Regions from separate parts of the Streptomyces sp. NPDC088157 genome, predicted to be linked through region 3. Evidence: riboswitches for the same ligand, from Rfam matches in the RefSeq annotation. Region 3 holds a riboswitch; each other region holds the start of a gene.
The links. Region 3 has a riboswitch for S-adenosylmethionine ahead of ACIPFH_RS05060 (aminotransferase class V-fold PLP-dependent enzyme). Riboswitches for the same ligand answer to the same signal wherever they lie in the genome.
Positions count from the first base shown of each region.

Region 1: it holds a riboswitch for S-adenosylmethionine, as region 3 does, so the genes downstream of both, ACIPFH_RS15380 (amino acid ABC transporter permease) here and ACIPFH_RS05060 (aminotransferase class V-fold PLP-dependent enzyme) in region 3, are expected to answer to the same signal.
Region 2: it holds a riboswitch for S-adenosylmethionine, as region 3 does, so the genes downstream of both, ACIPFH_RS13090 (putative leader peptide) here and ACIPFH_RS05060 (aminotransferase class V-fold PLP-dependent enzyme) in region 3, are expected to answer to the same signal.

Region 1 is NZ_JBIUSU010000003.1:923,601-931,118, forward strand. Features, by position in the region: gene ACIPFH_RS15365 (GNAT family N-acetyltransferase) at 1-644, opposite strand, end outside; gene ACIPFH_RS15370 (ABC transporter substrate-binding protein) at 723-1,748, opposite strand; gene ACIPFH_RS15375 (amino acid ABC transporter ATP-binding protein) at 1,821-2,624, opposite strand; gene ACIPFH_RS15380 (amino acid ABC transporter permease) at 2,621-3,601, opposite strand; SAM riboswitch class IV at 3,999-4,118, opposite strand; gene ACIPFH_RS15385 (glutathione S-transferase C-terminal domain-containing protein) at 4,185-5,081, opposite strand; gene ACIPFH_RS15390 (putative leader peptide) at 5,229-5,351, opposite strand; gene ACIPFH_RS15395 (DoxX family protein) at 5,935-6,435, opposite strand; gene ACIPFH_RS15400 (hypothetical protein) at 6,432-6,770, opposite strand; gene ACIPFH_RS15405 (carbohydrate kinase family protein) at 7,057-7,518, opposite strand, start outside.
Region 2 is NZ_JBIUSU010000003.1:409,576-417,093, forward strand. Features, by position in the region: gene ACIPFH_RS13075 (PP2C family protein-serine/threonine phosphatase) at 119-1,426, shown strand; gene ACIPFH_RS13080 (AAA family ATPase) at 1,615-2,172, opposite strand; gene ACIPFH_RS13085 (SAM-dependent methyltransferase) at 2,335-3,150, shown strand; SAM riboswitch class IV at 3,303-3,413, shown strand; gene ACIPFH_RS13090 (putative leader peptide) at 3,448-3,564, shown strand; gene ACIPFH_RS13095 (ABC transporter substrate-binding protein) at 3,755-5,377, shown strand; gene ACIPFH_RS13100 (ABC transporter permease) at 5,386-6,345, shown strand; gene ACIPFH_RS13105 (ABC transporter permease) at 6,342-7,325, shown strand; gene ACIPFH_RS13110 (ABC transporter ATP-binding protein) at 7,322-7,518, shown strand, end outside.
Region 3 is NZ_JBIUSU010000001.1:1,186,487-1,194,004, forward strand. Features, by position in the region: gene ACIPFH_RS05050 (cytochrome bc complex cytochrome b subunit) at 1-663, shown strand, start outside; gene trpD (anthranilate phosphoribosyltransferase) at 813-1,877, shown strand; SAM riboswitch class IV at 1,953-2,069, shown strand; gene ACIPFH_RS05060 (aminotransferase class V-fold PLP-dependent enzyme) at 2,250-3,611, shown strand; gene ACIPFH_RS05065 (Lrp/AsnC family transcriptional regulator) at 3,644-3,925, opposite strand; gene ACIPFH_RS05070 (rhomboid family intramembrane serine protease) at 3,922-4,710, opposite strand; gene ACIPFH_RS05075 (hypothetical protein) at 4,884-5,123, shown strand; gene ACIPFH_RS05080 (NYN domain-containing protein) at 5,193-6,536, shown strand; gene ACIPFH_RS05085 (NlpC/P60 family protein) at 6,748-7,518, shown strand, end outside.

The sequences.
Region 1 (7,518 bases), on a different contig from region 3:
GCGTTGTCGGCGGCGGCGTGCAGGAACGGGGTGTCGCCGCGCTCGCGGATGCCGTCGCCCACCGCGCGGATCAGCCGGGTGGCGAGGCCCCGGCCACGATGGGCGGGGTCGGTGCAGACGGCACTGATCTCGGTCCAGCCGGGCACGCGCAGACGTTCGCCCGCCATGGCGGTCAGGCGGCCGTGGTGGCGGATGCCGAGATACGCGCCGAGGGCGATGGTCCGCCGGAGGAAGGGGCCGGGCCGGGTGCGGGCGACGAGGTCGAGGATCTCCGGCACGTCGTCCGGACCGAGGCGTACGGCCTCGGGCGCGGGTTCGGTGCGGAACCCCTCGGTGGCGACGAGCTGCACGCCCTCTCCCCCGCCGGTGATCTCCCAGCCGTCGGGAACCCGGTCGACGGGCTTGATCCGTACCGTGGTTCCGGGGCCGACGAGGGTGTGCAGGTCGGCCCAGGCGGCCGGATCCCCGGGGTCGGCGAGGGCGGCGAAGGCGTAGACGTCGGCCGGGTACCGTGCGGCCCGGCCGACCCGCTCGGCGAGGTGGGCGTGCGGGCCGCTGAGCGCGGCCCAGACGGCGTTGTCGAGGGGGTGCGGGTGGGCGGCGGTCGGAGCTCCGCCTCCGCGGAGGTCGATCGGGGTGGCCACGGAGGCGGAGTCCCTTCCTGTTCGCTTGCTGCCGTTTCTAACTCAACCCGCTTCTTGCGCCGCTGCGCTGACGTAGCGTCAGGAGTTGTCCAGCGGCAGACCGGGCGGGTTGATCTCGGACTTGGCGACGGCCTCGTTGGAGAGGTTGTAGGCGGCCAGCCACTTGGCGTACTGCCCGTTGTCGATGAGGTGGTTGATGGCGTCCGCGAGCGGCTTGGCGAGGCCGCTGTCCTTCTTGGCGGTGGCCGCGATCAGGCCCTGGAGCGTTTCGCCGGCGCCGGAGAAGGTGCCCGCGCTGCGCGTCGCGTTGGTCGTGGCCGCGGTCTTGGCGACGTTGTAGGCGATACCGGGGTTGGGGCCGAAGAACGCGTCGATCTTGCCGCTGCCGAGCGCCAGGTAGATGCCGTTGCGGTCCGGGTAGTACTTGATGGTGAGCTTCTTGCCCTCGGACTCCAGCTTCTTCTTCCACTCCAGGAGGATCTTCTCCTGGTTGGTGCCGGAGCCGACGGTGACGGTCAGGCCGGCGAGGTTCTCGTAGTTGCCGTCGAAGTTCCACTTGTTGGACTTCTTGACCTCCCAGCCGAGGTTGTCCTGGCGGTAGGAGGCGAACTCGTACTTCTTCTTGCGCTCCTCGGTGTCGGTGACGTTCGAGAAGGCGACGTCGACCTTGCCGCTGTCGATGCCGACGAAGAGGTTCTCCCAGGTGAAGTTCTTCGTCTCGGGCGTCAGGCCGAGGACCGCGGCCACCAGCCGGCCGAGGTCGGGCTCGGCACCGGTGAGGGTCTTCTGGTCGTCGCCGACGTACGCCAGCGGGGCGAAGCCGGAGGGCAGGGCGCCGATGCCGATGTTCAGTTTGCCGCTCTTCCTCACGGCTGCGGGCAGTTCGGCGCTGATGGACTTGACCTCGGACACCTTGAGGGTGGTCTCCTTGGCGGCGCCGTTGGACACCCGGCCGACGGTCACACTGCCGGCGGCGGCGCTGTCGGCCTCGGTGGCGGCCTCGCTGTCACCACCGCAGGCGGCGAGCCCGGTGGCGAGGGTGGCGACCGCGGTCGCCGCGGTGATGCCGCGAATCAGGCTGCGTCGGGTGAAGTGGGCAGACATGGCCGTCCTTTGTGACTGGATGAGAGAGGGTGGCGTGGGGGAGGTCGTGGGGCGCGTCGGCGCGCGGTGGCGTCAGAGCACCTTGCTGAGGAAGTCCCGGGTCCGCTCGTGCCGGGGCCTGTCGAGGACCTCGCTCGGCGGGCCCTGTTCGACGATCCTGCCGCCGTCGATGAAGACGACCTTGTCGGCGACCTCGCGGGCGAAGCCGACCTCGTGGGTGACGATGACGAGGGTGGTGCCGCTGGTCGCCAAATCCTTGATGACGGCGAGGACTTCGCCGACGAGCTCGGGGTCGAGCGCGGAGGTCGGCTCGTCGAAGAGGATGACGCCGGGGCGCAGCGCGAGGGCGCGGGCGATGGCGACCCGCTGCTGCTGCCCACCGGACAACTGCCTCGGGTAGGCGGCGGCCTTGTCGGCCAGGCCGACCCGGCCGAGGAGTTCGCGGGCCAGTTCCAGGGCCTGGTGCTTGGCGAGTTTCCCGGTCGCGACCGGCGCGGCGGCGACGTTGTCCAGCACGGTCAGGTGCGGGAAGAGGTTGAAGTTCTGGAAGACGAAGCCGATCCGGCTGCGCTGGGTCAGGATGGCCCGCTCGCTCAGCTCGCGCAGCCGGTCGCGGTGCCGGCGGACGCCGATCGGCTCGCCGTTGACGCTGACGTAGCCGATCTCGGGCTTCTCCAGGTGGTTGACGACCCGCAGCAGGGTGGACTTGCCGGAGCCGGACGGGCCGAGGATCACGGTGACCTCGCCGGGCCGCACGGTCAGGTTCACCCCGTCCAGCACCCGGTGGGCGCCGTACCACTTGTGCACGTCGTGCACCTCGACGGCGGCGGGCACGACCCCGGCGGTCTCGGTGGTCTGCACGGTCTCGGTGGTCATACGGCGGCCTCCCGGCGGATGCGGGCCCGCAGGTCGGCGAGACCGGTCCGCAGCTTCTGCAACGGCGTCGGCGGCAGGGACCGCGTGGCGCCCCGGGCGTAGTACCGCTCGACGTAGAACTGGACGACGGAGACGAGGCTGGTCAGGATCAGGTACCAGACGGTGACGACCAGCAGCAGCGGCACGATGTCGCCGGGGTAGGTGGAACCCATGGTCTGCGCGGTGCCGAACAGGTCGAGCAGCGACACGTAGAAGACCAGCGAGGTGGACTTGATCAGGCCGATCAGCTGGTTGACGTAGTTCGGGGTGATCGACCGCAGGGCCTGCGGGAAGACGATCCTCCAGAACTGGTAGCGCTTGGGCAGGCCGAGCGCGGCGGCCGCCTCGTGCTGGCCCTGGTCGACGGAGAGGATGCCGCCGCGGACCACTTCGGCGGCGTAGGCCGCCTCGTTCAGGCTCAGACCGACGACGGCGATCACCATGTCGGTGGCCAGCCGGGACTCGTCGAAGCGGAAGAACGCCGGGCCGAAGGGGACACCCACGCTCAACGTCTGGTACAGGGCGCTGAAGTTGTAGAGGAAGAGCAGCACCACGATGAGCGGGATGGAACGCAGCGCCCAGACGTAGGTCCAGCTGACGGCGCGCAGCACCGGGCTCTTCGAGAGGCGGGCGAGGGCGAGCAGGATGCCGCCGAGGAGGCCCAGCACCGCGCTGTAGGCGGCGACTTCCAGGGTGATCAGCAGTCCGTCGAGGATCACCGGCCGCAGGAACCAGTAGCCGAAGCGGTCCCACTGGTAGAAGGGGTTGGAGACCAGTCCGTGCGCGAACTGCGCCACCAGGACCAGCACCACGGCGGTGGCGATCCAGCGGCCCGGCCGGCGCAGCGGCTGGACCCGCTGGGCGGTGAGCTTCTCGGGCGGGGTGTCGATGGCGGGTGCGGCCTCGGCGAGGGTCACGGCGCCTGGGGGTTCACTCATGAGGGGCTCCGGCGGGAGTCGGACACCCCGGGGCACGGCAGACGTGGGCGGCGGTATGCGCTTCGGCGGGGCGGCGGGGACCGCTCGGCGGCAGCGAACAGGGCACGGCGCACGGATGCGTACGGAAGACCGGGGTGGGGCGGACAACGGCACACCGCTCGGGCGGTGTTCGTCAGGAACGCGGAGGCGGGGCTGCGGGGTGAGGGGGTTCGTTCAGCCCCGACAGCGGGCACGGCCCGGTGCGGTACACAGTGCGCTGTTCACACGGAGGAGGTCGACGGCGCGGTTGGCGACGAGGATGTCGAGATACGGCCGTACGCAGCTTCGGGGGCGACGGGGCGCCGTCCGAGGAGCTGCGTACATGTCCGTCACCATCACTGTTCCGGCCCCCGAGGGGCCCTCGCGCTTACCGATGCGTCATTACCGAAACGTCGGTCCGGTCGTCACCTGGGGCACCCCACCGCGGAGCGAGGGTTGCCGGTCAGCTAGCCAGGGCTTGTCGCTGACGCTCATGACCGTTCTGGGCCGTAAGTAAGACAGTTGCCCGAACGAATGTCAACGGCGGTCCAGTGGATGGACCGGGTCAGGGCCGCCTGACCTGCGGTCGGACCGTCGTACCGTCCGACGCGTGGGTCTCCCAGTCCAGGATCTGGACGGCGGCGCCGGCGGCCTCCAGACCCTGGCAACGGGCGTGGTGGCGGCGGGCGATGGCGTCCAGGTCGAGGTGGGCGCCGAAGGCCGGGTGGGCGGCCAGACGGCGGGCGTAGGCCCACAGGGCGGGGTGGTCGGCGATGCGGTGCACGGCGGCCGCGTCCAGGTGGTAGCGGTGCACGGTGTCGAGCTGGACCAGTGCGACCCACAACTCCACGTCGGCGGCCGTGATCTGATCGCTGATCAGATGTTCGTGGGCTCCGAGCCCCCGCTCCAGCACTCCGAGCGTGGTGAGCAGCGTGTCGAGCGCGGCGGCGCGCTCCGCCTCCTCCGTGTCGGCCGCTCCGGCGCGTTGGGCGGCCTCCTCGATGCCCTGGGCGCACATCCGCTCGACGGCCTCGATCTGCGACTCGGCGCCGCACGGGTACAACGCGGCCCGGCCGCCACCGAACCTGCGGGCGAGGTCGCGGGCGATGTCGGGGCCGTGGCTGCTGACGATGCGGCCCGACCAGTCGTCGCTGAGCACCGGCGCGAGGGCCGGCCCGGTGTACCGGTGCGCGCTGGCGTCGTACAGCGGGCGCAGCGCGGAGTGGCCTCCGTCGGGGCAGTCCGGGACGGCGGGCAGGAAGGTGACCGGGCAGGCCCTTTCCAGGCCGAGGAGGCTGTGGGTGACGGCGATGCGCAGACAGTCGGGGTCGGCCGCCGCCAGATGGAGGCGGTAGCGGCGCGGCACCGCGTAGTGCCCGCTGCGCGCGTCCCGGCCGATGCGGCCCCGGAAGGCGGGGGCGGGGCGGGCGGACAGGTGGGCGGCCAGTGGTGTGACGGACATGACTCTCCCCGGGGGCGGGACGCACGGCGGACGTGCGCGCGGCGGATGCGACGTCGAAGGAGGAGGTGCGGACCTCGTCCGCGCGTGCCGGGTGCGGCCGCGTCCAGGGGACACCGCCGGTGCGGTTCGGCGCGGGACGGACCCGGCTCAGCCCTGGGGCCTGATCGCGCTGGCAACGCGCTTCAGGTCGATGTGACGGCGGGAGGTGAGAAGGGGCGACGACCACGCCGTGCGGCTCGCGCGGCCGGTGATCGGCTCCTGTCGCCCCATTGTTTCCCTACCCGTTCACTAGGATTCCCGGATCGAGTGTCGATCCGCCTCGAGCCTCCGTCAAGGGGGCGTCCACCAGGTGAGTACCGGGCGGATGCGGGGGGTGCCCGGGACGAGCCCCGAGCGGCCCTCGGCGGAACCCGGGACGGGGCCGGAGTGTGACACCCGGACGGGGCCGGGGGTGGGACCCGGAGGGGGCCTGGGTGTGACACCTGGACGGGGCCCCGGGGTGGGACCTGGACGGGGACCGGGGTGAGGCCCCGACAGGGACGGGCGGGGCCCCGGACAGGGACAGATCAGGCCCGGGCGGGAACGGGGTGAGGCCGACGACCTGCTCCTCATCCGTGTCGGCCACCACGCACAGGCACACCAGGTCACCGTCGGCGGCCGGTTCGGCCGGTGAACCGGCGGTCCCGGCGGCCGTGTCGGCGAGGGGTTCGAGGCCGGCGGGGCGGCGAGGGGTTCGAGGCCGGCGGGGCGGCGGGCCCCCAGAGTGGTGGCGAAGCCCGCCTCTACGACCCGGCGGGCCAGGGCGCGCCCTGGCCGCCCGGTCCGATGAGACCCGCGCGCATGGGACGCCTCCTCAACTCTCCTTCCGCGGGCGCCAGAACACGGCCAGCAGACCGGCTGTCGCGACGACACCCACCCCGAGCACCACACCGGCGCCCGTCCATCCGGTCACGGCGATGTCCGCGGCCTCGTCCATCGAGTAGTCCCCCGGCCCCCACGCCCCGAGCGCCACCGTGAGGACGCCCAGGACGAGGACGTACTCGTACCCCTCCTTGAACACGAAGAAGCCGTTGCGGCGGTGCGCCAGCAGACCCGCGACCAGCATCACGGACAGCACGGCCGCGCAGGCCAAAGGCGTGAGGAAGCCGGCCAACAGCAGGACTCCCGCGCCGAGTTCGGTGAGGACGCTGAGCCAGGCCTGGAGTCTCGGGCGGGTGAGTCCGAGCCCGCCGAACCAGCCGGCGGTGCCGGATATGCCGCCTCCGCCGCGCCAGTGGTTCCAGCCGTGCGCCACCATCACCAGGCCGAGCACGAGCCGTACGAGCAGCAGTGCGGTGTCCGATGCCTCACTCATGGCCATGTCCCCTTCTCCGTCGGAAGCGCCCGCACCCCCGGCGCGCACTCCTCGACGAAGGCGAGCACGTGCCGGTGGTGGGCGAGAGCGGTACGGCCGACGCCGGTGTGGTGACCCGCGCCCGCCTGCTCGTGGCGTACCACCCGCCGGGCCCCGGTGAACATGGAAGCGAGGACCGCGAGGCTCTCGGCTCCGTTCGCCCCCTCGCACTCGGCGAGGGTGAGGCGCACGGCTGCCGGGACGCTCGCCGCGAGCCGGGCGAACTCCTCCTGTCCGCCTTCCCGTTGGCCCTCGTAGGCAGGCGAGGCCGAGCCCATGCCGCGGCGGCCGTCCACGTCGGACGGTTACCCGCGTGGCCGATGCCACAGCGCGCGGCGGGGGTCGGGCCGGGTCGCGGCGTCACTCCTCCCTCGCCCGTGCGGCGGCCGGGTGACGGACGCGGCCCAGGCCGCCCACTTCCATCCCGGGCAGCCGGGCGCCGCGCGGGTCGCCCTCCATCCGGACGGTGGTTTCGCAGCCCGCGAAGTGCGCCCGCCCACGATGGTGATCCGGGCCCGGGACCGGGCCGGCTTCGTGGTCGACGCCCTCCTCGTGCGCCGGGAAGGGCGACCGGGCGTCATCTCAGGTGCGGGGCTTCGTCGTCGCGGCGAAGGCGTCGGCGGCCGTGAGGTCGAAGTCGCCGTGGTCGCTGCCGAGCCCCTGCGCGACGAGCGCCGCGGCGGCGCTGCCGAGGACGGCGGCGTCACCCGGCGCCCGGCCCAGGCTCACGCCCCGCAGATAGCCGGCCGAGAACGCGTCGCCGCACCCGGTGGTGTCGACGACGTCGACCACGAAGGCGGGGACCGGTTCCGCGCCGTCCGCGGTCACCACGAGCGCGCCGTCGGCGCCGCGGGTGACGGCGACGACGCCCGCACCGGCGCCGAGCAGCTTGCGCGCCGCCGTCAGCAGGTCGTTCTCGCCGGTGAAGCCGAGGACCTGGTCCTCGTTGGGCAGCAGGTGGTCGATGTAGGGAAGGGCCGCCTCGATCTGCTCGAAGCTGCCGAGGACCCCGGGGGCGAGCAGGTCCACGGAGGTGACGACCCC
Region 2 (7,518 bases), on a different contig from region 3:
GTGATCCCTTGTACCCCGCCGCGCGGCCGCACCCCACTGGAAAGGCACGACCCTGCGGAACGAACCGCGCAGCCGCACCGACGACGCCTCCGCCGCCCTGTCCTCGCCCCGCCGGTCGGTGTTCTCCCCCGCGGCCGACGTCATCGGCTCGGAACTCGATCTGCGGATGACCGGCAGCCATGTCGTCCACGCACTGACGCCCGGGTTCTGCGACGCGGCTTCCGTGTACCTGCTGGAGCGGTGGCGCGTCGAGGAGAACGCGCACGTCGGAGCGGACGCGCCCAGGATCGAGGCGCGCCGGATGGCGCTGCGTGTCGGACCGGGCGCGCTGGAGGACTGGGAGGGCATGCTGCCGGTCGGCGAGGTGGTCTCCTTCCCCCGGGAGACGCCGTACGCCCGCGCGCTCGCCGCCGGGCAGGCGCAGGTGCTCGACTCGGTGGACCCGCACACGTCGGACCGGCTCATCGCCTCCGGAGACGGCGAGGCGCGCGTCCGCGACCTGCTGCGGGTGGCGTCCTTCCTCGTCATGCCCCTGCGCCTGCGGGACGTGCCGATCGGCTTCGTCACGTGTACGCGGGGACCGGGCCGTGTGCCGTTCGGCCCGGCGGACACGGCCGCCGCGGAGGCACTGGCCGCGCGGGCCGCCGTAGCGCTGGACAACGGGCGCCGGTACGAGCGTGAGCGGCGGACCGCGCTGGCCATCCGCAACAGTCTGCCGCCGGGAACGGCACAGGAGTTCGGGGGCTGCCGCACCGCGCACGGCTGTCTGCCCGCCGGGCAGGGCAACCTCGTCGGCGGCGACTGGTTCGACGTGCTGAAGCGGCCGGGCGACCGGGTCAGCCTGATCGTCGGGGACGCCATGGGACACGGCCCTGAGTCCGCGGTCGCGATGATCCAGCTGCGCACCGCCGTCCGTACCCTGGCGGGCCTCGACATCTCGGCGGCCGACCTCATAGGACGGCTCGACACACTCGCCGGGGACTCCCCCGGCGTCTCGTTCGCGACCTGCATCTACGCCGAGTGGGATGCCCGGCGGCGCACCTGCACGCTGGTGGGGGCGGGCCACCCGCCCCCGTTGCTGCGCGGCCCGGACGGCCGCACGGCCCCGGTCGGACTGACCGGGGCGGGCCTGCCCCTCGGGCTCGGTACGGGCAGCTACGAGGAGACCGTGCTGAGTGTCCCGGATCCGGCCCTGCTGGTGCTCTACAGCGACGGTCTGGTCGAGTCCCGCGACGCCGACATCGACCAGGAGATCAGCCGCCTCGCGCGCACCGTGGACGCGGCGGCGGCCGTCGGGTCCATGGACGGCGACGGGCAGGACGCCCTGCCGTCGTTGTGCCGTCGGCTCCTGCACACCCCTTCCGGCACGGTCGGCGCCGACGACCGCACCCTGCTGCTGGCCGAACTGACCCCTGCCGGGTACTGAGCCGCTGGGAGCGGCCGGCCTGCGGGTCCTGTGCGTCCGCTCAGGCCGTCAGGGTCGCCCACACCGCGTTCCCCTCTCCCGGCATCGCGGTCGGTCACCGCCGGCGCCCGGACGCCCCCGACGACGCCACCGACGCCGAGGTCAGCCCTGGACGGGCGTGGGCGTCAAGCCGTAGCCGGACCGACCGGTCAGGCGGGGGACGAGCCCGGGGGCGGGTGTTCCCGGGCGGGAAGGCTGTCCAGGCCCGTGTCGCGCATGATGCGGTCGACGGTCCTCGTGAGCGTGCTGTCGGCACCGATGACGGTCTCGGTGCCGCTCGGCAGCAGATCGAGATCCCGGTACCAGACGCGCAGGTCCGCCTCGCCCACCTCGTCGGCGATCGGCTTGCCGGCATGGCGCACGAGGGTCTCGGCGAGCGGCACATGGAGGTAGTAGCCGTGGGTCGGGCCGCGGTGGTCCGCGCGCAGCCGCTCGAGCATGGGGCCGTACCGGTCGGCGTACAGAATGCCCTCGAGGACCACGTGGTACCCGGCGTCCAGGGCGTAGCGGGCGACGGCCTCGATCAGCCCGATGTTCGCCGCGCCGGGCCGGTCGTGCTCGCGCAGTACGACCCGGCGGAGGTTGTCCTGCCCGACCAGGGCCAGGCCCCGGCCGAACCTGTCACGCAGGCCGGCCGCCACCGTCGACTTTCCCGAGGCACTGTTGCCCCGCAGCACGATCAGCCGGGTCTCCCGGGTCCCCACCATCACGGCGGTCACGCTACCGGCACCGACCGCAACTGGCGGAAGTTGGCGTGCGGATACCGTTCCAACCGACCGAAAATGTGAACGCGTGTACGTAACAGGGTCGTTGGGACGTAGGTTGTGGCTCGAACTGCTCACGCCTCGGCTGAAAGACGGACGCCCCTCATGACCGACCATGTGACCTCGCCCGGACCAGCGGCGCACCAGAAGATCGACACATCGGTGCCGCACTCGGCCCGCATCTGGAACTACTGGCTGGGCGGGAAGGACAACTACCCCGTCGACGAGCAGGCCGGTGACGCCTACACCGCCGTCTTCCCCGGCATCGTCACCATCGCACGGAGCAGCCGTGCGTTCCTGCGCCGCAACATCACGTATCTGGTCTCCGAGGCGGGCATACGACAGTTCCTGGACGTCGGGACCGGCCTGCCGACCGCCGAGAACACCCACGAGGTCGCCCAGCGCATCGCCCCCGAGACCCGGATCGTCTACGTCGACAACGACCCGATGGTCCTGGCCCACGCCCGCGCGCTGCTCTACTCCACCGCGGAGGGCGCCACCTCCTACGTCGACGCCAACGTGCTGGAGCCGGAGCGCATCCTGGCGGCCGCCGCCGAGACGCTGGACTTCACCCGTCCCACCGCGCTCATCCTCAGCAACATCCTGGGCCACGTCGCCGACTACGACCAGGCACGCTCCATCGTCACGACCCTGATGGCGGCCCTGCCGTCCGGCAGCTACCTCTCCGTCAACGACGGTTCGCGGGGCATCGACCCGGTCTTCGAAGCGGCCCAGGACGCCTACAACGAGAGCGGCGCCGTTCCGTACAACCTGCGCTCCGTGGACGAGATCACCGCGTACTTCGACGGCCTGGACCTCCTGGAGCCGGGAGTCGTCCCGGTCCCCCTCTGGCGCCCGGAGACCACCTCCCCCGCCCCGGAGGTCATCGGCGAACACGGCGGCCTCGCCCGTAAGCCGTGACCGGGGCCGGCGCCGGCGTCCCTGCCGGGCGTCCGGCCGACGAGCGCTGATGTGCGTCCCGCCGCACCGGCAGTCACGGCCGGTGCGGCGGAGTCGTTCAACTCTCCGACCGATATTGACGGACAATGTGAGTACTCCGTAAGGTCGACACCGGCATTGAGTGTCAGCGTCAAGCCCTGGCTAGCTGACCGGCAACCCTCCTCCGCGGTGGGGTGCTCCAGGTGAAAGCCCGGCGGGGTCATTCGACTCCGCAAGCGCGTAGCCCCGGTTCCGGGGCCTGAGAGGTGGAGGACCGGCGTGCGGCACAACGGCAACCTGAGTTCCTCCATCGCGACCGCTGCACCGTTCTCCGGATTCTCGCGCCGTCGCCACATCGACCTGCGGCGTTCCGCCAGCTGTCTGTGTCAGGGCTGATCACGCCCCACCCCACCGGCTGACCCTCGCCCCCGGCGCGGTCATGTCGTCGTCGACATCGTCGTCGGCGTCCCCCCTGAACAGTTCTGAGCAGTGCCGACCCGTGCGGGGACGGCACCTTCCGCGCATCGCCATGGCCGCGTTCCGCCCCGGCATGTGCGCGGTGACCTTGGAGTAGGAGAACCATCCCGTGACAGCGCATCCGGATTCCCGTACTCACCGCCGGGCGGCGTTCGCCGCACTCGTGACCGGCGGGCTGCTGCTGAGCGCCTGCGCGTCGAGCGACACCGGCAGCGCCGGCGGCGAGGGCGGCCGGCCGAAGTCGGGCGGCACCCTCACCTTCGCGGTGGGTTCCGACGCCGGCTGCGTGGATCCGCAGCAGGTGGCCAGCAACGACACCATCTACTCACTGCGTCAGGTCGTGGACTCCCTGACCGACCAGGACCCCAAGACCGGAAAGATCGTGCCCTGGCTGGCGAAGAGCTGGGACATCAGCCCGGACACCACGACGTTCACGTTCCACCTGAGATCAGGTGTGACCTTCAGCGACGGGACACCCCTGACGGCACAGGTGGTGAAGGACAACTTCGACGCGGTGCCGAAGCTCGGCGCCCTGGGCACCCTCGCCCAGGGGTACCTGAGCGGCGTGGAGAGCACCACCGCGGTGGACCCGCTGACGGTGCGGGTCAGGTTCAAGCAGCCCAACGCGCAGTTCCTGCAGGCCACGGCGACGCACTCGCTGGGGATCGAGTCGTCGGCGAGCGCGAAGGAGAGCCCGCAGGACAAATGCAGCAAGGGCGTGGTCGGATCCGGGCCGTTCGTGCTGAAGGACTATGCGCAGAACCAGTCGATCACCCTGGCCAGGCGCGCCAAGTACGCGTGGGGTTCCACGCTGTGGACCAAGAAGGGCGAGGCCTACCTGGACAAGCTGGTGTTCAAGGTGGTCCCCGAGGCCGGCGTACGCACCGGCAGCCTCCAGTCCGGCCAGGTGGACGCGATCGGCAGCGTCGGCAAGGCCAACGAGGCCGCGCTCCAGGGCGGCGCGGTGAACCTCCCCCAACGGGCCAACCCGGGCGTGGTGTTCAACCTGGGGCTCAACAACTCCCGGGCGCTCTTCAAGGACGCGAAGGTGCGCCAGGCGCTCCTGTTCGCCATCGACCGGCAGCAGATCGTGGACGCCGTGTTCCCCACCGGCACCGAGCCGGCGACCAGCATCCTGGCGCACACCACACCGGACTACGCCGATCTCGGCCCGGACCTGGCCTTCGACGCGGGCAAGGCGAAGTCCCTGCTGGACTCGGCCGGTTGGAAGGCGGGCAGCGACGGCGTCCGGGTCAAGGACGGCAAGAGGCTGAGCCTGACCGTCAAGTGGTTCGCCAACGCGGCCACCAACCAGCCCGCGCTGGAACTGATCCAGCAGCAGCTCAAGGCCGTCGGCATCGACGTGGCGCTCAAGCAGCTCCAGATCACCCAGTTCTCCCCGACCCTTCAGTCCGGTGACTTCGACGCGGTGTGGGGCAATGTGACCCGCGCCGATCCGGACATCCTGCGCAGCTCGTACTCCTCCCGGCTGGCCAACTTCTACCACCTGCCGGCGAGCTCCCTGGACGACGCGCTGACGCAGCAGGCCGCGACGAGCGACCCGGTCAAGCGCAAGCAACTGGTGGGCGAGGCACAGAAGTTGATTGTGCAGAACGCCTACGTCGTGCCCGTGGTGGAGCTGCAGACCCAGCTGGGGGTGGCGAAGAAGGTGCACGACCTCGACTTCGAGGCCTCCAGCCGGATACAGCTGCACGACACCTGGATCGGGTAACGGCCGGCATGCGTCCCTATGTGGTCAAACGTCTCGCGCAGGCCCTCGGGGTGCTGTGGGCGGCCTACACGGTCTCCTTCCTCGTGCTGGACTACCTGCCCGGTGACCCCGTCTCCGCGATGGCCGGCGCCGGAGCGGACACGGGGCAGGTCGATCCGGCCCAACTCGCCGCGCTGCGACACGAGTACGGCTTCGACAAGCCGGTGCCGGCGCAGTACGCCGACCATCTCGGCAGGGCGGTGCGCGGTGACTTCGGCGACTCCGTGTCCACCGGCCGGCCGGTGACCTCGACCCTGGCCGACGCGCTGCCGCAGACCCTTCAGCTGACCGGGGCGGCACTGCTCCTCGCGGTGCTCCTCGGCGGCGGTCTCGCGGTGCTGGCGACCTTCACCGGCCGCCGGTGGCTGCGGCAGTTGCTGCTGTCGTTGCCGCCGCTCGGGGTGTCGGTACCGACGTTCTGGGTCGGGCTGCTGCTCGTCGAGCTGTTCTCCTTCCGTACGCGGCTGTTCCCCGCGTTCGGCAACGACGGACTGCGGGGCCTGGTGCTGCCCGCGGTGACGCTGGCGATACCGACCGGCGCGCTGGTGGCGCAGGTACTGGCCAAGAGCCTGTTGACGGCGCTCGACCAGGCCTACGTGGAGACGGCACGGGCCAAGGGCGCCGGCCGGCTGCGGATCCATCTGCGGCACGCGCTGCGCAACGCCTCACTGCCGGCCCTGACGGTCGTCGGGCTGCTGGCCGGCCAGCTGATCGCCGGTTCGGTCGTCGTCGAGACGGTGTTCTCCCGCGACGGCCTGGGCCGGGTGACCGCCGCCGCGGTCACCGTCCAGGACATTCCGCTGGTCCAGGGGGTCGTGGTGTTCGGAGCGCTGATCTTCGTGACGGCCAACCTGATCGTCGATCTCGTCTACCCGTTGCTCGACCCGCGGATCGTGGTGGCCTCGAGCAGGAAGGTGCGTCCCGCATGAGCCGGACCCTCGCCGACGATGTCGCCGCCGGAGCGGCCAAAACCGTGGAGGCCGCGGCCGGCCTGGCCCGGCCGGTCGATCCCGGTACGGATCCAGGTCCCGCGGGCCAAGGTCCCGCGAGTCCGGGTGCCGCGGGTCCGGGGCGCCTGGTCGGAGCGTTGCGGGTCCTGCGTTTCGTGGTGCGCCGGCCCGGGCTGTCGGTCTCGGCGCTGGTGCTGGTGCTGGTGGTGCTGGCCGCGTTCTGGCCGTCCCTGTTCACCTCGCAGGATCCGCTGCGCGGGGTGCCCTCGCAGAACTTCCGCAGCCCCGGCGGCGGGCACTGGTTCGGCACCGACGAGCTGGGACGTGACGTGTTCTCGCGGGTGGTGCACGGTGCGCAGCTGTCACTGAAGGCGACGTTGATCGCGGTGGGGTTCGCGTTCGTGGTCGGCGGGCTCATCGGCCTGGTCGCCGGGTTCGTGGGCCGCTGGGTCGAGGACGTGCTGATGCGCTTCGTCGACGTACTGCTGTCGATTCCGTCGCTGTTCCTTTCCCTGGCCCTGGTCACCGCGCTGGGCTACGGGACGGTGAAGGTGGCGGTCGCGGTCGGCATCGCCAGCGTCGCCGGCTTCGCCCGGGTGACCCGCGCGGAGGTGCTGCGCGTGCGGCAGGCGGTCTTCGTCGAGGCGTCGCGCTCCTGCGGTGCCCGCTGGTACTCGGTGCTGGGCCGGCACGTCCTGCCCAACGCGGCGGGCCCGGTGATCGTGCTGGCGACCCTCGAGTTCGGCGCGGCCATCCTCGCCGTGTCGTCGCTGAGCTTCCTCGGCTACGGGGCGCCGCCGCCTGCGCCCGAATGGGGCACCTTGATCTCCGAGGGGCGCAACTACCTGGCCAACGCCTGGTGGCTCACCGCCCTGCCCGGCCTCGCGATCGCCGCGACGGGCCTCGCCACCAACCGCATCGCGCGAGCGCTGGACGGCGAATGGTCCCGACAGCGATGACCGGCCCCACGACGAACGAACCCACGACGAACGAACCCGAGACGGACGAACCCGTGCCGCACGAGGCCGTGACCGACCAGCCGGTACCCGACAAGACCGTCCCCGACCGGCCGACGACCGACGAGGCCGTCGCCGACCGGCCGACGACCGACAAGACCGTCCCCGACCGGCTCCCGACAGACCGGGCCGCCAT
Region 3 (7,518 bases):
TGGGAGATCAACCTCTGGGGTCACACGCTCGTGCTGGGCGTGTTCATCCCGCTGGTGCTCTTCGGTGTCGTCCTCGCGGCGCTGGCGCTGTACCCGTTCATCGAGTCCTGGGTCACCGGCGACAAGCGCGAGCACCACATCCTGGACCGTCCGCGCAACGCGCCCACCCGTACGGCCCTGGGCGTCGCCTGGGTCACGATGTACATGATCACGCTGGTGGGCGGCGGCAACGACCTGTGGGCCACGCACTTCCACCTGTCGATCAACTCGATCACCTGGTTCGTCCGGATCTTCTTCTTCGTCGGACCGGTCATCGCGTACATCGTCACCAAGCGGATCTGCCTCGGCCTCCAGCGCCGGGACCGGGACAAGGTGCTGCACGGTCGCGAGACCGGCACCATCAAGCGCCTGCCGCACGGTGAGTTCATCGAGATCCACGAGCCGCTCAGCCAGGAGCAGCTGCACACCCTCACGGCGCACGAGCAGTACGAGCCGGCCGCGATCGGCGCAGCCGTCGACGAGAACGGTGTCGAGCGCAAGGTGAAGGGCAAGGAGAAGCTTCGCGCCAAGATCAGCGAGGCCTACTTCGGTGAGGACCAGCAGATTCCGAAGCCCTCTGTGGAGGAGTACAAGGAGATCACGAGCGGCCACGGCCATCACTGATCGCTGAGGCGTCGCCACGCCACAGGCAAAGGGCCCCGTCCGGTCTGCGGACGGGGCCCTTTGCCGTGCCCACGGGCTGGATAGGGTGGGGTTCACCTTGTTCCACGACACACGTCACACGACACACGACGACACACGCAGGAGCGGCTATGAGCGCTGTGACCCCCGCTGGAGGCGACACCGCGGCGGGCCGTTCCTGGCCCGAGGTGCTGAACGGTCTGCTGTACGGCCGCGACCAGGACGCGGACGCCACGTTCTGGGCGCTGGACCGGATCATGCGCGGCGAGGCGACCGACGCGCAGATCGCCGGGTTCGTGGTGGCGCTGCGGGCCAAGGGCGAGACCGTCGCGGAGATCAACGGGCTCGTCCGGGCGATGTACGAGCACGCCAACCTGATCGAGGTGCCGGGGCCGACCGTCGACATCGTCGGCACGGGCGGCGACGGAGCCAGGACGGTCAACATCTCCACCATGTCGGCGATCGTCGTGGCCGGCGCGGGTGCCACGGTCGTCAAGCACGGCAACCGGGCCGCGTCCTCCGCGTCCGGCGCCTCGGACGTCCTGGAGAAGCTCGGCGTCAATCTGGAGCTGACCCCGAAGCGGGTGGCCGAGGTGGCGCACGAGGCCGGGATCACCTTCTGCTTCGCGATCAAGTTCCATCCGGCGCTGCGTCATGTGGGCGCCGCGCGCGGCCAGTTGGGCATCCGCACGGTGTTCAACGTGCTCGGCCCGCTGACCAACCCCGCCCGGGTGCGGGCTCAGGCGGTCGGGGTCGCGGACCCGCGCATGGCGCCGGTCGTCGCAGGCGTCTTCGCGGAGCGCGGCAACTCGTCCCTGGTCTTCCGGGGCGACGACGGCCTCGACGAGCTGACCACGACGGCCACGTCCCATGTGTGGGTCGTCCGCGACGGCAAGGTCACCGAGGAGACCTTCGACCCGCGTGACGTCGGCCTGGAGCTGGTGCCGGTCGAGGCCCTGCGGGGCGGGGACCCGTCGTACAACGCGGAGGTCGCCCGCCGTCTCCTGGAGGGCGAGACGGGCCCGGTGCGGGACGCCGTGCTGCTGAACTCGGCGGCGGCGCTCGTGGCGCTGGAACCGGGCACCGGGACGCTGGCGGAGCAGCTCCGGGCCGGGATGGGCAGGGCTACGGAGTCGATCGACTCGGGCGCGGCCAAGCGGGCCCTGGAGCGCTGGGTGGCCGCCAGCAACGCGTAACGCCCCTCGGTGGCCGTCCCGCGATCCGGACACGGGTTGCGGGACGGTGATCACTTCACGTACGTTCCTGTATCAGGTCATGAGTGACAGTCATGAGGCCCCGGCCGACTGTCCGGCAACCCTCCGTCCGTGGCGGGGTGCCCCGGGTGAAGACCAGGTCGTAGGCAGCGAGGTCTACGGCAAGCGCGGACCCCTCGCACTCTTTCGAGTGAGCACCGCCAGGGGTCCTGGTCGTTCGAGGGAGCCTTCCGTGAGCAAGCGAATGCGATAGGGCGTAGAGCCCCGCCTCCGTACACCCCTTTCACCTTCCTCCGTGCTCGAGCCATGCCCGCTCGCACGGCGGTTCCGCCTTGCCTCTCACGGGAGTTCGCCATGTCTGTCTCCACCGCTGCCGCCACCCGTACCGTTTGTGCGCAGTTGCCCGTTCTCGGCCGGGATGTCACCGTCCCGCTCGTGACGGGTGGCGAGGTCACCTACGCGGCGCTCGACTACGCGGCCAGCGCCCCCGCCCTCCAGCGCGTCTGGGACGACGTGGCGGCCTACGCCCCGTACTACGGCAGCGTCCACCGCGGCGCGGGCTACCTCTCCCAGCTCTCCACGGACCTCTTCGAGAACGCCCGCCGCACCGTCACCGAGTTCCTCGACTGCCGCCCCGACGACCAGCTGATCTTCACCCGGTCGACGACGGACTCCCTCAACCTGCTGGCGCGGGCCCTCCCCGCCGACTGCCAGGTCTTCGTCTTCGAGACCGAGCACCACGCCTCGCTGCTGCCCTGGAAGAACGCCCGGGTCACCTACCTCGACGCCCCGCGCACCCCGCGCCAGGCCGTCGAGACGCTCGAGCGGGCCCTCGCCGACCGCGACCCCCACGGCCCGGCCCTGGTCTGCGTCACCGGCGCCTCGAACGTCACCGGCGAGCTGTGGCCGGTTCGCGAGCTGGCGGCGGCCGCGCACGCGCACGGCGCCCGTATCGTCCTGGACGCGGCCCAGCTGGCCCCGCACCACCCGGTCTCCGTCCGTGACCTGGACGTCGACTGGATCGCCTTCTCCGGCCACAAGCTGTACGCGCCCTTCGGCGCCGGCGTCCTGGCCGGCCGCGCCGACTGGCTGGTCGCGGCCGACCCGTACCTCGCGGGCGGCGGCGCCAGCCGCAAGGTCACGCGGCGCGAGGACGGGGGAGTGGACGTGGAGTGGCACGAGAGCGCCGCCCGCCACGAGGCCGGGTCCCCGAACGTGATCGGCGCCTACTCCATCGCCTCGGCCTGCAAGGCCCTCACCGAGGCCGGCTTCGACAGCCTGGTCGCGCGGGAGGAGTACCTGATCGCGAAGGTGCGGGACGGCCTGGCCGAGGTCCCGCAGGTGAAGGTGCTGTCCCTGTTCGGCGACGACGCCCCGCGGGTCGGCGTGATCTCCTTCGTCGTCGAGGGCTGGAACAGCTCCCACTTCGCCGCTGCCCTGTCGGCCGAGTACGGCATCGGTGTCCGCGACGGCCTCTTCTGCGCCCACCCCCTGGTCCGCACCCTGCTGGGCGGCGACCCCCAGACCCAGGGCGAGTGCGGCGCCCCCGAGGCGGCGCCCGGCGAGAAGTCCCTCAACGCGATCCGGGTGAGCTTCGGCGCGGGAACCCCGGACGAGCACGTGGAGCGCTTCGTGAACGCGGTGCGGGAGCTGGTGAGCGAGGGTGCTCGGTGGCAGTACCGGACGGAGGACGGCCGCTGCGTGCCCGCCGTGTGAGCGACGGGCCGCCGGAGGCGGTGCTCAGCCGGTCAGGAGTCCAGCCCGATCGCGAACGCCGCCTCCAGGTCGTGCTGCGAGTAGGTACGGAACGCCACGTGGGTGTCGGTCCCCTCGACCCCCGGGATCTTGCTGATGCTGCCCGGGATGACCTCCGCCAGGTCCTCGTGCTCCTTCACCCGCACCATGGCGATCAGGTCGTACGTCCCGGTGACCGAGAAGACCTCGCTCACGGAGTCCAGCGAAGCGATCCGCTCCGCGATCTCGGGGATCCGGTCCACGCTGGTCTTGATGAGGACGATCGCGGTGATCACGGCTGGTTCTCTCCCTCGGGGGCCGGAGCTGGGGCGGCCTTCACTCTACGCGCCCGCCCGTCCCCCACCGGCGCCCTTTCGAGGCCCTCCTTCGGGCCCTTCCCGTGGCCGAAACGGGCCCACGCGTACACGAGCCCCAGGCCGAAACCCACCAGGTGCGCCAGATACGCCACCCCCGGCCCCTGGGCGGCCCGGCCCGCCGCCACCCACTGAAGGGCCGCCCAGAAGGGCAGCACGACCCACGCCGGGAAGCGCAGCGGCAGAAAGAACAGGAAGGGCAGGAGACTGGTCACCCGCGCTCGGGGGAACAGGTACAGAAAAGCGCCGAGGACCGCGGAGATCGCCCCGGAGGCGCCGACCAGGGACTGCGACGACTCGGCGTTGGCGGCGGCGTAGCCCAGCAGGGCCAGGTAGCCGCAGCCGATGTAGAAGAGCGTGAACTCGACGCGGCCCATCCGGTCCTCGGTCATCGTCCCGAAGACGTAGAGGAAGAGCATGTTGCCCAGCAGGTGCACCCAGCTGCCGTGCACGAAGAGGGCCGTGGCCGGGGTCAGCACGGCCCGTGGCGCGCCTTCGAAGAGCTCGCCGGGCACCACGCCCCAGCGCCGGAAGTAGGCGCGCTGCGCGGCCAGCAGTTCGTCTCCGGCGCCGTACACCGCCGCGTTGAAGCCCGAGGCGGGGCCGATCAGGAAGATCAGGCAGCACAGGGCGATCAGTGCGTAGGTCACCGGTGCCGAGGTGTTCCGGACCGTCCTGGCGACCGTCCCGTTCCAGTTGCCGATCATGAGTACAGAGCATGACGTAACAGGACGCACCACCCCGGACCGCCTCGCCGCCGTGGACGGATGGGCGGCGAGTACCCGCCAGGCCGTAGGGTTACGAGCCACACACGCGGGGGAGCCTCCGGCCCGACCCCGGCGACAGCGAGCACGACACTAGAAGGAAGCGGAAAGTCACGATGACGGTTCCCCTGCCGACCGCCACGACGCGGTGGCGCTGCACGCTCTGCGGCAACCTCACGCGGTTCGACGTGACGCGCTCGTCGAAGGTCGTCGAGTACGTGCACCTCGACCTCGCGGGTGAGCCGAAGGTCGAGGAGCGCGAGGTGGTCGCCGAGACCGTCGAGTCGGTGCGGTGCCGCTGGTGCAACGCGGTGGACCAGGTGGAACTCGTGGATCGGCCGGGCGCCGGTTCCTGACGATGGGGGTCCCCCCGCTCGAGCGCAGTCGAGAGTGGGGAGGCCCCGCACAGTATTGGGGTGTGACGGATGGTGGAGAGCGCAGGCGGGGGGCCGGGCGACGGCGCCGCCGAGATGCTCGACCGTCCGCTGCCGGACGGCGTGCGGCGCAGGGTCGTACAGATCGTCTCCGACGGCTTCGGCGGGCTGACCGTCGGCGAGCTGCCCGTCCAGTTGCGCCAGTACGCCCGGTTCGCACCGAACCGGCGGGCGAAGTTCGCGGGCAACGCCATGGCGGCCGCGCTGGAGACCGATCCGCTGTTCAGACAGCGCATCGCCGAGAAGTTCAGAGAGGCCCAGCCGGAACTGGCCGGCGCTCTGGACTCCGGCTCGCCGACCCCGGCCGCGGACCCGCACGAGGTGGCGGCCGCGGCCTACGTGCTGCGGCCCGTCGGCTGGGTGAAGCTGGTCACCGCGGCCGGCGAGGAGGCCCAGCGGGCGGACGCCGAGCGCGCCGGCGAGGAGAGCCGGGCCGAACTGGAGCGGTTGCGCGAGGAGCTCGACCGGGCCCGTGAGCAGACCCGGGCGGACACCGCGTGGCTGCGCACCGAACTGGACGCGGCGAAGAAGGAGGCCGAGTCGCTGCACCGCAAGCTGCGTTCGGCCCTCAGTGACGTCAAGCGGGGCGAGGCCGCGCTGCGCAAGGTGCGGGCCGAGCTGGAGTCCGTGCGTGCCGAGGGGCAGACCCAGGTGTCCGCCGCGGAGAGCGAGTCCCGGCGGCTGAAGGGGCGGCTCGGCGAGGTGGAGGCGGCGCTGGAGGCCACCCGGCGGGCGGCGCGCGAGGGCCGCAGCGTCGAGGACATGCGGGTGCGGCTGCTGCTGGACACGGTGCTCGACGCGGCCCAAGGGCTGCGCCGGGAACTGGCGTTGCCGCCGGTGTCGGTGCGTCCCGCGGAGACCGTCGACGCGGTCGAACCGGGGCGGATGACCCCGAAGGACATCGCCACGCGCGCCCTGTCGGAGAACGATCCGGCCATTCTCGACCAACTGCTCGCGCTGCCCCAGGCCCATCTCGTGGTGGACGGCTACAACGTCACCAAGACCGGCTATCCGCAGATGCCGTTGGAGAAGCAGCGGCTCAGGCTGCTCGGGCAGCTCTCGCAACTCGCCGCGCAGACCGGCGCGGAGGTCACCTGTGTCTTCGACGGGGCCGAACTGGCCGCTCCGGTGCTGCTCGCGCCGCCGCGCGGGGTGCGGGTGCTGTTCTCCAAGCCGGGTGTCACGGCCGACGAGGTGATCCGTCAGCTGGTGCGGGCCGAGCCGCCCGGCCGGCCGGTCATCGTCGCCTCGACCGACCGCGAGGTGGCCGACGGGATCGCCAAGGCGGGTGCCCGACCGGTGGCTTCCGCGGTACTTCTGAAGCGACTGTCCTGAACGTCGAAGTTCCACGTTTAATGACCGAATTGGCGGGATCGTCACGCAACGTAGCGTCAATCGAGCATGACTGCACGTGAGTTGTGTGAAAAAACTGCGTTGCGTGAGGGGTTTTTTTCTCCTGAGGATTTGAACTGATCACGGCGAGGTCACTAAGGTCAGGGCTCGAATCTCCAAACGGGTGATCACTCAGAAGAAGGAGCCCGTCTTCGTGGCGTCCCACCGTCGACCGAAGCAGCCCAGTCGCGCGCGCGTGACCGTGCTGACCACCGCAGCCGCCGCTGCCGTCGTACTGAGCTCGCAGGCCGCGAACGCGGCCCCCAGCGAGAAGCTCACGAAGGACGAGGTCAAGACCAAGGTCGACAAGCTCTACGAAGAGGCGGAGCAGGCCACCGAGAAGTACACGGGGGCCAAGGAGAAGCAGGAGAAGCTCCAGAAGGAGATCTCCACCATCCAGGACAACGTGGCCCGGGGGCAGGCGGACCTCAACGAGCTGCGCGACTCCATGGGCCTGGCGGCCGCCGCCCAGTACCGCACCGGGTCCATAGACTCCTCCCTGCAGCTCCTTCTCTCCTCGAACCCGGACGACTTCCTGGACAAGGCGTCCGCCGCCGACCAGTTGAGCGCCCAGCAGGTCGAGGCGCTCAAGAAGATCCAGGAGAAGCAGCGCGAGCTCGCACAGGAGCGCGCCGAGGCATCCGGCAAGCTCAAGGACCTCGCCACCACCCGTACCGAACTGGGCAAGAAGAAGAAGGAAGTCCAGGCCAAGCTCGCCGAGGCGCGCCAGCTCCTCAACACGCTGACGGCCAAGGAGCGGGCCGCCCTCTCGGCCGCCGACGCCCGCGCCAGCCGGGACTCCGGTGAGCGTGTCGACCTCGGCGACGCCCCCACCGGCTCCGGCCGCGCCATGGCCGCCTTCCAGGCCGCGCAGAGCCAGCTGGGCAAGCCCTACCAGTACGGCGCCACCGGCACCGCCACGTAC